Regions from separate parts of the Micromonospora sp. NPDC049203 genome, predicted to be linked through region 2. Evidence: riboswitches for the same ligand, from Rfam matches in the RefSeq annotation. Region 2 holds a riboswitch; the other holds the start of a gene.
What was found. Region 2 has a riboswitch for thiamine pyrophosphate ahead of thiE (thiamine phosphate synthase). Riboswitches for the same ligand answer to the same signal wherever they lie in the genome.
Positions count from the first base shown of each region.

Region 1: another riboswitch for thiamine pyrophosphate. It lies ahead of ACGFIA_RS20030 (ECF transporter S component); the one in region 2 lies ahead of thiE (thiamine phosphate synthase).

Region 1 is NZ_JBICSV010000007.1:77,434-83,435, reverse strand. Features, by position in the region: gene ACGFIA_RS20040 (SIS domain-containing protein) at 1-586, opposite strand, end outside; gene ACGFIA_RS20035 (alpha/beta fold hydrolase) at 583-1,419, opposite strand; TPP riboswitch at 1,496-1,602, shown strand; gene ACGFIA_RS20030 (ECF transporter S component) at 1,678-2,268, shown strand; gene ACGFIA_RS20025 (ABC transporter ATP-binding protein) at 2,386-3,819, shown strand; gene ACGFIA_RS20020 (energy-coupling factor transporter transmembrane component T) at 3,816-4,616, shown strand; gene gndA (NADP-dependent phosphogluconate dehydrogenase) at 5,498-6,002, shown strand, end outside.
Region 2 is NZ_JBICSV010000003.1:589,897-595,898, forward strand. Features, by position in the region: gene ACGFIA_RS11870 (ABC-F family ATP-binding cassette domain-containing protein) at 1-1,066, shown strand, start outside; gene ACGFIA_RS11875 (aldo/keto reductase) at 1,106-2,068, shown strand; TPP riboswitch at 2,231-2,342, shown strand; gene thiE (thiamine phosphate synthase) at 2,337-2,963, shown strand; gene thiO (glycine oxidase ThiO) at 2,957-4,087, shown strand; gene thiS (sulfur carrier protein ThiS) at 4,078-4,278, shown strand; gene ACGFIA_RS11895 (thiazole synthase) at 4,283-5,056, shown strand; gene ACGFIA_RS11900 (thiamine phosphate synthase) at 5,143-5,784, shown strand; gene thiD (bifunctional hydroxymethylpyrimidine kinase/phosphomethylpyrimidine kinase) at 5,864-6,002, shown strand, end outside.

The DNA.
Region 1 (6,002 bases), on a different contig from region 2:
TGATCGAGGAGACCGCGCCGACCGCGCCGCCACCGGGCAGCGGCAGCGTGGCGTCGCCGTACGGGGCGCCGTTGTCCAGCACCACGTCGGCGAAGTCGGCCAGCTTACGGCCGGACGGGTGCCGCGAGGTCATCCGGGCCGAGTGCCGCGCCGAGGTGATCGCCACCAGGCCGTGCCCGCGTTCCTTCACGATGGACGCGAACTCGACCATCGCCCCGTTCACGCCCGAGTTCGAGGCGAGCACGAACACGTCCTGCGGCCGGATCGGCGCCAGCTCGTAGAGGCGGTGCGCCACCGCCGGGTCGCGTTCCAGCTTCGGACTGAGCACGTCGGCCGGGTCGCCGCCGACAAGCACCAGGTCACGCAACGCGATCCGGTTGGTGGGCACCAGCCCGCCGGCCCGCCCGGCGATCTCCATGGCCAGCGCCTCGGAGTGCCCGGTGCCGAACGCGTGCACCACCCCGTCGGCGCTCACCGCCGCCGCGATCAGGTCGGCCGCGGCGGCCACGTTGCGTCGCTGCTCGGCGGCAACCCGGCCGATGGTCTCGGTCACCACCGCCAGGTACGCCTCGGCGCTCACCGTCATGCTTCCTCCGTTTCCGCACACCGGGCGAGGATCGCCTCGGCCAGCGGGCCGGGCGCCTCGTCCGGGATCCAGTGGCTGACCCCGGACAGCGTCACGAACCGGTAGTCGCCGGTGACGTGCGCGGCGCAGGCCTGCGCCGCCGTCCGGCCGATCGCCACGTCCTTGTCGCTCCAGACGAACGTGGTGGGCACCCCGACCGGGGCGACCGCCTTCATGTCCGCCCCGGTCATCGCGCGATACCAGTTCAGCGCCGCCGTCAACGCCTCCGGCTCGCGCATCCGCTCGGCGTACCGGGCCACCGCGCCGGCGTCGCCCACCCCGCTGAGCAGCCTGCGCAGCGCGGTGGCGTTCAGGGCCAGGAGCACCTTCTCCGCCGTACCCGGCTTGCGGAACAACGTGATGTAGGCGGACTTGACCTTCTGCCGCGGGTCGGTGGCGAGCGCGTGCCCCATCGCGGCCGGGTGCGGCACCGACACCGCGGTCAGCGTCCGCACCCGCTCCGGGTGCGCCGCCGCCAGGCCCCACGCGACGATCGCGCCCCAGTCGTGGCCGACCAGGTGCGCGCGGCTCACCCCTAGTGCGTCGAGGACCGCCGCCGCGTCGGCCACCAGCTCCGGAATCCGGTACGCCCCGACGTCCGCCGGCCGAGCGCCGGGCGAGTAGCCGCGCTGGTCGAGCGCGTACGTGCGCAGCCCGGCGGCGTGCAGCGCGGGCGTGACCGCGTCCCACTCGCCGGAGTGCTGCGGGAAGCCGTGCAGCAGCAGGACCGGGTCACCGCCCTCGGGGCCGCCGGCGCGTACCTCGAACGTCAGTCCCCGCGCATCCACCAGCATGATCGCCACCATACCGACACTCGCCCTGCTGGGCCGGGGGCAGTCGTCGGTGCTAGCGTCTGCGACGAGACAACTTTACATCCGACAGGGGAGCGCACAGCGCTGAGAGTGCGGGCCGGTGCCCGCAGACCCTCGAACCTGATCTGGGTAATGCCAGCGCAGGGAGTTCGGTCGACCTCCAGCCGCGTCGCCGTCCGGTGACCACCGGGCGCGGCGTGCGTCTTCTCCTGGTTCACCTCGACGAACTGGGAGCCAACCGTGAACCACACCGACAGCAACCGCTGGCGTACCGTCGACATCGTCGTCGCCTCGGTCATCGCCGTCGCCTTCGGCGTCGTGTTCTGGGCCTGGGGCCTGCTCTGGAGCGCCACCGACGCGGCGTTCGCGTTCTTCCCGCCGGCCCAGGCCGTGCTCTACGGCGTGTGGCTGATCCCGGCGGTGCTCGCCGGCCTGATCATCCGCAAGCCGGGCGCCGCCCTGTACTGCGAGACGGTGGCCGCGATCGTCTCCGCCCTGCTGGGCAGCCAGTGGGCGGGGATCGTGATCCTCCAGGGCCTGATGCAGGGCATCGGTGCCGAGCTGGCCTTCGCGGCGTTCCGGTACCGCTCGTTCAAGCTGCCGGTGGCGGTGCTGGCCGGTGCGATGACCGGCCTCGGTGCGGCCATCTTCGACTTCGTCTACTGGAACAAGGCGCTCGACTTCGCCTCCTACCGCCTCCCGTACGCGCTGATCACGATCGTCAGCGCCACGATCGTCGCCGGCTTCGGCGCGCACATCCTCACCCGCGCCCTGGCCAACACCGGCGTCCTGGACCGCTTCCCCGCCGGCCGCGACCGAGCCCTGGTCTGACGGCTCGCACCACCCCACCCACCCCGGTGATCAAGGAGTTCGCGTCCGCCGGGCACGGTTTTCCGGACGCGAACTCCTTGATCACGCAGGCTGGGGCGGGAGAGGGGTGGTGGGGGGGTGAGCGGGGTGGTGCTGCGGGGGTTCGGGTGGCGGCACGGGGGACGTCGGCGCTGGGCTCTCCGTGGGGTGGATCTGCGGGTGGAGAGCGGCGAGCGGGTGCTGCTGCTCGGGCCCTCCGGGGCCGGTAAGAGCACCCTGCTGGCCGCGCTGGCCGGGCTGCTGCCGGAGGACTCCGGCGAGCAGGAGGGCACCGTCGAGATCGACGGGCTCGATCCGCGTAAGGCCCGCGAGCGCGTCGGCATCCTGTTCCAGGACCCGCAGACCCAGCTCGTGATGGCCCGCTCCGGCGACGACGTCGCGTTCGGGCTGGAGAACCGCGGCGTACCGGCCGACGAGATCTGGGCCCGCGTCGACGAGGCGCTGCACCGGGCCGGCTTCCCGTACCCCCGGGACCGCCCGACCGCCGCGCTCAGCGGCGGCGAGCAGCAGCGGCTGGCGCTGGCCGGCACGCTCGCGCTGCGCCCCGGCCTGCTGCTGCTCGACGAGCCCACCGCCAACCTCGACCCGGCCGGCGCCGCCCTGATCCGTCGGGCCGTCGCGGACGCGCTCGACCCGGACACCACGATGATCCTGGTCGAGCACCGGGTCACCGAGGCGTTGCCGCTCGTCGACCGGGTCGTGGTGCTCGAACCCGGCGGCGGGGTGCGCGCCGACGGGCCACCCGACGTGGTCTTCGCCGCGCACGGCGACACGCTGGCCGCCGCCGGGGTCTGGGTACCCGGCCACGTCGCGCCACCCCGGCACGCGGCCGCGCCGCCCGGCGACGTGTTGCTCACCGCGGAGCGGCTCGGCCTGCCGCCCCGGCTGAACCCCACCGACCTCCGGGTACGCGCCAGCGAGGCGCTCGCCGTCCTCGGCCCCAACGGTGCGGGCAAGTCGACGCTGGCGCTGCTCCTGGGCGGCCTGCTGAGACCCGGAACGGGCGCGGTCACCGCGTCGGCGGAACTGGCCGGGCGGGACGCGCGCACTCCCCCGCACCGCTGGCGGGCGCCCGCGCTGGTACGCCGGATCGGGTCGGTGTTCCAAGACCCGGAGCACCAGTTCGTCACCGCCACCGTCCGCGACGAGCTGGCGCTCGGCCCGCGCCGCACCGGGCAGCCCGAGACGGCGGTGACCGCCACCGTGGACGAGTTGCTGCACCGGCTGCGGCTGGACCGGCTGGCCGGCGCCAACCCGTACACCCTCTCCGGTGGTGAGGCGCGGCGGCTGAGCGTGGCGACGGCCCTGGCCACCGCGCCCCGCCTGCTGATCTGCGACGAGCCGACGTTCGGCCAGGACCGGCGCACCTGGCTGGAGCTGGTCGACCTGCTGGCCGGGCTGCGCGACGCCGGGCACGGTGTGGTCGCGGTGACCCACGACGCGGACTTCGTGGCCGCGCTGGCCGACCGCACGCTCACAGTGGACCGCTCCTCCGCCGGGGTGGTCCCGTGATCGACCTCGAACCGGTCGCCGCGCCCGGTGCGGCGCTGGCCCGGCGCAACCCGGTGGCCAAGCTGGCCGCCGCGCTGGTCTTCACAGTCATCCTGGTGGCGACGCTCGACCCGGTCGCCCCGGCCGTCGCCATCGCCGTCGAACTCGCGGTGCTGCCGCTGTTCGGCGTCCGCTACCGGGTGCTCGCCCGGCGGGCCTGGCCGCTGCTCGCCGGTGCCGTCGGCATCCTGGTCACGCTGGTGCTCTTCGCCGCCGACCGCTCCGGCCGGGTGCTCGTCGAGGCCGGCCCGGTCCTGGTCACCGAGGGCGTGCTCGTCACGGCGCTGGGCCTGGTGCTGCGGATGCTCGCCGTGGCGCTGCCCGGCGTCGTCGTGTTCGCCACCACCGACCCCACCGACCTGGCCGACGCGCTGATCCAGAACGCGAAGGCGCCCGCCCGGTTCGCCATCGGGGCGCTGGCCGCCTTCCGGATGGTGCCGCTGCTGGAGCAGGAGTGGCGGATGATCAGCATGGCCCGGCGGGCCCGCGGCGTGGACGCCGGCCGCAACCCGCTGGCCAAGCTGCGGCTGTTCGCGTCCACCGCGTTCACGCTGCTGGTCGGCGCGATCCGGCGGGGTACGCGGCTCGCCGTGGCGATGGACGCCCGTGGCTTCGACGCGGGTACCCCGCGCACTGTGGCACGCCCGCAGCGCTTCACCGCCGCCGACGCGCTGTTGGTCGCAGGCGCCGCCGCCCTGGCTGCCGCCGCCCTGGCCACAAGCATCGCCCTGGGCACCTTCCGCCCCTTGATCGGCTGACCCCTCCCCTATCCGCGCCGTTGACCATGAAGTTGACGGCACCGGTTGCCGGGTTTATCGCCGCCAACCTCATGATCAACCGGGCCGGGCGAGATGTTGGTACGGAATGGCCCCTACGAGGGTCGGGGACGCTCGGGCAGGCCCTGGACGGGCCTGCCCGGTGGACGGCTGACCGGGAACGGGACTGTCGATCAGCTGCGGCGGAAGGCGTAGAACCGGGTCTGGCCGGCGCGCTGGCTGCGCCCGGTGAACCGGGCCTGCCGCCCTGCCGGTGGACCCGACCTGGGCGGCGTCGCGGATGCGCCTGGCAGGACCGGGGTCTCCAGAGACTCCGAGGGCGACACCGCCGGCACAGCCGGGACTGGCGACACCGCATCCGGAGACACGGTCGGTGCCGCCAGCTCGGTCGGGAGTACCACCGCGGGCGGCGACGCGGTGAGCGCGTCGAGCTTCGGCGGGGTCACCTGCGGCGCGGACGGCTTACGGGACTTCTTCGGGTTGCGCTTCGCGGGCATTCGCGGGCCTCCTGTCGTACGGACGCGCCGACCGGGACGCGCCGAGCGGGGGCTCCGGTGCGTTCCGATCACGACGGACACCGCGACCGACGGTGGCGGGGAAGGAATGCGGACGCCCGGAGCAGGACGGGTCCACGGGCACTGACGGCGGTGGACCGGGCTCGGAGGTGGGACGTCACTTACGCATGCGGCAACGCTATCCCGTCGCCCGGACGTCCCGCACCCGAATTACCGGAAAGCGAGGCGTGAACGCGCCGCAGACGCACGGCCACCCACCGGTCACGCCCTGTCGACGTCCCCGCCCACTCTCCCGACGACCGCGATACGGTCGCAGCACAGCAGTGCAGACGAGAGGTGGCGGTACGCATGGCAGAGCAGGCGACGGCGCAGATCGGGGTCACCGGTCTGGCGGTGATGGGCCGCAACCTGGCCCGGAACCTGGCCCGCAACGGCTTCGCCGTGGCGGTGCACAACCGGTCGCCGGAGCGCACCCGCAGCCTGGTCGCCGAGCACGGCGACGAGGGCACGTTCGTGCCGTCGGAGTCGCTCGCGGACTTCGTCGCCTCGCTGGAGCGGCCCCGCGCGGTGATCGTGATGGTCAAGGCCGGCGCACCCACCGACGCGGTGATCGACGAGCTGGTGCCGCTGCTGGAGGAGGGGGACATCGTCGTCGACTGCGGCAACGCGCACTTCGCCGACACCCGCCGCAGGGAGGAGGCGCTACGCGAGCACGGCCTGCACTTCGTCGGCACCGGCGTGTCCGGCGGCGAGGAGGGCGCGCTGCTCGGGCCGAGCATCATGCCCGGCGGTTCGGCCGAGTCGTACCGCAAGCTCGGGCCGATCTTCGAGCGGATCGCCGCGCAGGTGGACG
Region 2 (6,002 bases):
CAAACGCTGGCTGGAGGCGCGGCTGCGCGAGTCGGCCAAGTCCGTGCTCTACGTCTCGCACGACCGGGAACTGCTGGCGCAGACCGCCGACCGGGTCGTCGCGGTGGAGGGCGGCAGCGCCTGGGTGCACCCGGGCGGCTTCGCGAGCTGGCACTCCGCGCGGGTGGCCCGGCACGCCCGCCTCGACGAGCTGCGCAAACGCTGGGACGAGGAACACCAGAAGCTGCGCGAGCTGATGCTGATGTACAAGCAGAAGGCCGCGTACAACGACGGGATGGCGTCGCGCTACCAGGCCGCGCAGACCCGGTTGCGCAAGTTCGAGGAGGCCGGGCCGCCGCCCGTACCCCCGAAGGACCAGGACATCCGGATGCGCCTGACCGGCGGGCGGACCGGCAAGCGCGCGGTGATCGCCGAGCAGCTGGAGTTGGACGGCCTGACATACCCGTTCGACCTGGAACTCTGGTACGGCGACCGGGTGGCGGTGCTCGGTGCGAACGGCACCGGCAAGTCGCACTTCCTGCGGCTGCTGGCGCGCGGCGGCACCGACCCGGAGCCGGGCAACACGCCTGTCGACGGCGCGGGCGCGCTCGCGCCGGTCGCGCACGGCGGCGTGGTCCGGCTCGGCGCGCGGGTCCGGCCCGGGCACTTCTCGCAGACCCACGACCGGCCGGAGCTGATGGGCAAGACCCTCGTCGAGGTGCTGTGGCGCGGCGACGACCACCGGGCCGGCATGGACCGGCACGCCGCGATGGCGGCGCTGTCCCGGTACGAGCTGGCCGGTCAGGGCGACCAGCGGTTCGGCACGCTCTCCGGCGGGCAGCAGGCCCGCTTCCTGGTGCTGCTGCTGGAACTGTCCGGGGCGACGCTGCTGCTGCTCGACGAGCCGACGGACAACCTCGACCTGGCCTCGGCCGAGGCGTTGGAGGCCGGGCTGACCGCGTTCGAGGGAACGGTCGTCGCTGTCACCCACGACAGGTGGTTCACCCGTACCTTCGACCGGTTCGTGCTGTTCCGTGGCGACGGCGACGTGGTGGAGACACCGGAGCCGGTCTGGGACGTGGGCTGAGCTGCTACCCGAGGGTGGGCCCCGGGGAGCGGGCATAGGGTGGATCTCGTGAGTGAGATGACCTTCCGCCGGCTGGGCGACTCCGGGCTCGTGGTGTCCGTTGTCGGTATCGGCTGCAACAACTTCGGCCGCAAGCTCGACCTCGACGGCACCCGGGCGGTGGTGGACGCCGCGCTCGACGCCGGGATCAACTTCTTCGACACCGCCGACATCTACGGTGAGCCGCAGGGTGCCTCCGAGGAACTGCTCGGTCAGGCGCTCAAGGGCCGCCGCGACGACGTGGTGGTGGCCACCAAGTTCGGCATGGACATGAACGGCGCGAACGGGCCGGACCACGGCGCCCGGGGCGCTCGCCGCTACATCGCCCGCGCCGTCGAGGCGTCGCTGCGCCGGCTCGGCACCGACCACATCGACCTGTACCAGATGCACGAGCCCGACCCGGGCACCCCGATCGACGAGACGCTGGCCGCGCTGAACGACCTGGTGACCGCCGGCAAGGTGCGCTACCTGGGCAACTCCAACTTCGCCGGGTGGCAGATCGCCGACGCCGACTGGACCGCGTCGTCGCAGGGCCGTACCCGGTTCATCTCCGCGCAGAACCACTACTCGCTGCTGGAACGCGGCGTCGAGGACGAGGTCATCCCGGCCTGCGAGCGGTTCGGCCTGGGCATGCTGCCGTTCTTCCCGCTCGCAAACGGGCTGCTCACCGGCAAGTACAAGCGGGGCGAGGCGCCCCCGGCCGGTAGCCGGCTGGCCGGTGGCGGCCGGTACGCCGAACGGCTGGCCGCCGCGCGCTGGGACGTCATCGAGGCGATCGAGGCGTACGCGGCCGAGCGCGGCATCAGCATGCTCCAGGTGGCCATCGGCGGCCTGGCCGCCCGTCCCGCCGTAACGTCGGTGATCGCCGGCGCGACGACCCCAGAGCAGGTGAAGTCCAACGCCGAGGCGGGAACCTGGCAGCCCTCAGACGAGGACCTGGAGGCCCTGGACGCCATCCTCTGACGCCCGCCCCACCGTCCGCGCGTCGATCTTGCAGTTTCTGCCCCTCGGGTGCCCGTTTCGCGGCTTCTGCGGGGGCGACAACTGCAAGATCGGCGCGCGTTGGCGTGGGAGGAACGTTACGGAGGGCTTCCGTACGGGCGGGAGGCGTCGTACGGTAGGCCGCAAGTGACCCACGGGAGCCCGGTGCGGACCGGGCTGAGAGGGGGGCTGGGAGCCCCCGACCGTCGAACCTGATCCGGGTAATGCCGGCGCAGGGAGGAGCGTTGCCGTGCTGTCCCTGGGACGACTGCATCTCATCACCGACACCCGGCCGGGGCGTGACCCGCTCGCCGTGCTGCGTGCCGCCCTGCCCGTAGCGGGCGCCGACCTCGTCGTACAGGTGCGTGTGGAGGACGACGCCACCGACCGGGAGGCGTACGAGCTGGCCCGGCTGGTGGTCGACGCCTGCCGGCCGTACGGGGCGCGGTGCCTGGTGAACGACCGGCTGCACGTGGCGCTCGCGGTGGACGCCGCCGGGGGCCACGTCGGCGCGGACGACCTGCCGGTCGCAGCCGCGCGCCGGGTGCTCGGCCCGGACGCCGTGCTCGGCGCGACCGCCCGCGAGCCGGCCGGCGCCCGCGTGGCGGTGGACGCGGGCGCGACCTACCTGGGCGTGGGCCCGTGCCACGTCACCACCACCAAGGCCGGCCTGCCGGATCCGATCGGCCCCGAGGGGATACGCGCGGTCGCCGAGGCGGTGAGCGTGCCGGTGATCGCGATCGGTGGGGTCACCGCCGGGACCGTGCCGACGTTGCGGGCCGCCGGGGCGTACGGGGTGGCGGTGGTCGGCGCGCTCAGCCTGGCCGCCGATCCCGCACACGCCACCGCCGAGCTGATGCGGGCGCTGACGTGTTAAAAGGGGGCCCTTCCTCTACCGGAGGCGTTAAAAGGGGGCCCTTCCTTACCGACGTGGCGGTGGTGGGGGGCGGGCCGATCGGGTGGGCGATCGCGTGGCGGTGCGCGCAGCGCGGACTGCGCGTGGTGGTGCACGACGACCGGCCCGGGTCGGGCGCCTCGTCGGTGGCCGCCGGGATGCTGTCGCCGGTCGCCGAGGCGTACTTCGGTGAGCACGAGCTGACCGCGCTGCTCGTCGAGTCCGCCGCCCGCTGGCCCGGTTTCGCAGCCGAGCTGGCCGGGGCGAGCGGCGTCGACATCGGGTACCGCACCGAGGGCACGCTCGTCGTCGGGCTCACCGCCGACGACCTGGCCGAGGCGGGGCGGCTGTGGTCGTACCAACAGGGTCTGGAACTGCCGATCACGCCGCTGCGGCCGTCGGAGCTGCGCGACCGCGAACCGGCGCTGGCGCCGCGCGTGCGCGGCGGCGCGGTGGCCCCCGGCGACCACCAGGTCGACCCGCGGCGGCTGGTCGCCGCGCTGCGCACTGCCGCCGAACGCGCCGGTGCGGAGCTGCGCCCCGCCCGCGTCGGCGCGCTGTCCGACGTGGACGCCCGCGTCACGGTGGTCGCGGCCGGCTGCGGCGCGGCGGCGCTGACCAGCCTGCCGGTCCGTCCGGTGAAGGGCCAGGTGCTGCGGCTGCGCGCGCCGGGCGGCGGCCCGCCGGGCTTCCGGCACGTGATCCGGGGGTACGCGGACAGCGAGTCGGTCTACCTGGTGCCCCGGGACAGCGGTGAGGTCGTCGTCGGGGCGACAGTCGAGGAGCGCGCCGACACCGCTGTCACCGCCGGTGGGGTGCTGACGCTGCTGCGCGCCGCCGCCGAGCTGGTGCCGGAACTCGTCGAGTACGAGCTGGCGGAGGCCGTGGCCGGGTTGCGTCCCGGTACGCCGGACAACGCGCCGATCATCGGGCCGCTGCCCGGGCGGCCGGGCGTGCTCGCGGCCACCGGGCACCACCGGCACGGCATCGTGCTCACCCCGGTCACCGCCGACCTGGTCACCGAACTGATCGTCACCGGCGAGCCGGATCCCGCGCTCGCCCCCTTCACCCCGGATCGCTTCGGGAAGGAGCGCACGTGGAACTGATCGTCAACGGCACCGGCCGGACGCTGCCCGACGGTGTCACAGTCGCGGAGGTGGTCCGCGCGGTCACCGACCGGGAGCGCGGGCTCGCGGTGGCGGTGAACGGTGAGGTGGTGCCGCGCGGCGGCTGGTCGGCGAGCGTGCTGCGCGACGGCGACCGGGTCGAGGTGCTCAGCGCCACCCAGGGCGGGTGAGCGGATGTCCACGCTTGAGATCGGTGGGGTCACGTTCGGCTCCCGGCTCGTCCTCGGCACCGGCGGCGCGGCCAACCTGCACGTGCTGGAGCAGGCGATCCGGGCCTCCGGCACCGAGCTGGTGACGTTGGCGCTGCGCCGGGTGGACACCACGCCCGGTGGGTCGGGCGGCCTGCTCGACCTGGTGGAGCGGTGCGGCGTACGGCTGCTGCCGAACACGGCCGGCTGCCGTACCGCCGTGGAGGCGGTGAAGACGGCGCACCTGGCGCGGGAGGCGTTCGACACCGACTGGGTGAAGCTTGAGGTGATCGGCGACGAGCGCACGCTCCTGCCCGACGGGGTGGAGCTGCTGCGCGCCGCCGAGGAACTGGTGGCGGACGGGTTCACGGTGCTGCCGTACACGTCGGACGATCCGGTGCTCGCGCGGCGGCTGGCCGACGTGGGCTGCGCGGCGGTGATGCCGGCCGGGTCGCCGATCGGTTCCGGACTGGGCATCGGCAACCCGCACCACATCCGGCTGATCCGGCAGTCGGTCGACGTGCCGGTGGTGCTCGACGCGGGCATCGGCACCGCGTCCGACGCGGCGCTCGCGATGGAGCTGGGCTGCGACGCGGTGCTGCTGGCGAGCGCCGTGACCCGGGCCGCCGACCCGGTGGCGATGGCCACGGCGATGCGGTACGCGGTCGAGGCCGGGCGCCTGGCGTACGGCGCGGGCCGCATCGCCCGCCGCTTCCACGCCCAGGCGTCCACCCCCGACGAGGGACGGCCCGACCTGTGACCGCCCTACGCGTCGCGGATCTTGGTACGGACACGCCCCCGCAGGGGCGGCCGCGTACCAAGAACTACACCGGCTCGACCGGGGTCGTGCTGTTGACCGATCGTCGGGTGGCGCGGAGGCGGCTCGTTGACGTGGTGGCGGGGGCCGTGGGTGGGGGAGTGCGGTGGGTGGTGCTGCGGGAGAAGGACCTGCCCCGCGCCGAACGCCTCGCGCTCGCCGTCGACCTGCGCGCGATCCTCGCCGAGGCGGGCGGCACGCTGATCGTCGCCGGACCCGACCCGCTCGACGGGGACGCGGTGCACCTGCCCGCCGCCGGCCCGTACCCGCCGCCCGCCGTCGGACTCGTCGGCCGCTCCTGCCACGACGCCGCCGAGTTGGCCCGGCTCACCACCGAGCACTACGCGACGCTGTCCCCGGTCTACGAGACAAAGACCAAGCCCGGCTACGGCCCGGCGTTGCGACCGGACGGATTGAGCGAGCTGGTGAAAGCCAGCCCGGTCCCGGTGCTCGCCCTCGGCGGCATCGAAACGGCAGCTCAGGTAGCGGCCTGCGTTGAGGCGGGCGCAACAGGAGTAGCAGTCCTGGGAGCCGTCATGCGCGCCAACGACCCCACCGAAACCGCCACCACGCTGGGCAGAGCCTTCCAGGAGGCGACCACCCGTGTGGCGCACACCCACCCCGCGCGATCCGACGAAGGCCCACACGAGAAGGGCTGCGGCCGACCGTGACCACGGAGGGATCAAGCCTGACCGCCCGGAGTGGGCACGGTCGGCCGCAGCCCTGAACCGCAACCACCGGAGAAGACAAGTGACGCCGAAAACAGTTCTCAGCATCGCCGGCTCCGACTCCGGAGCGGGAGCGGGCATCCAGGCCGACCTCAAGACGTTCGCCGCGCTCGGGGCGTACGGCACGAGCGTGCTCACCGCCGTCACCGCGCAGAGCACCA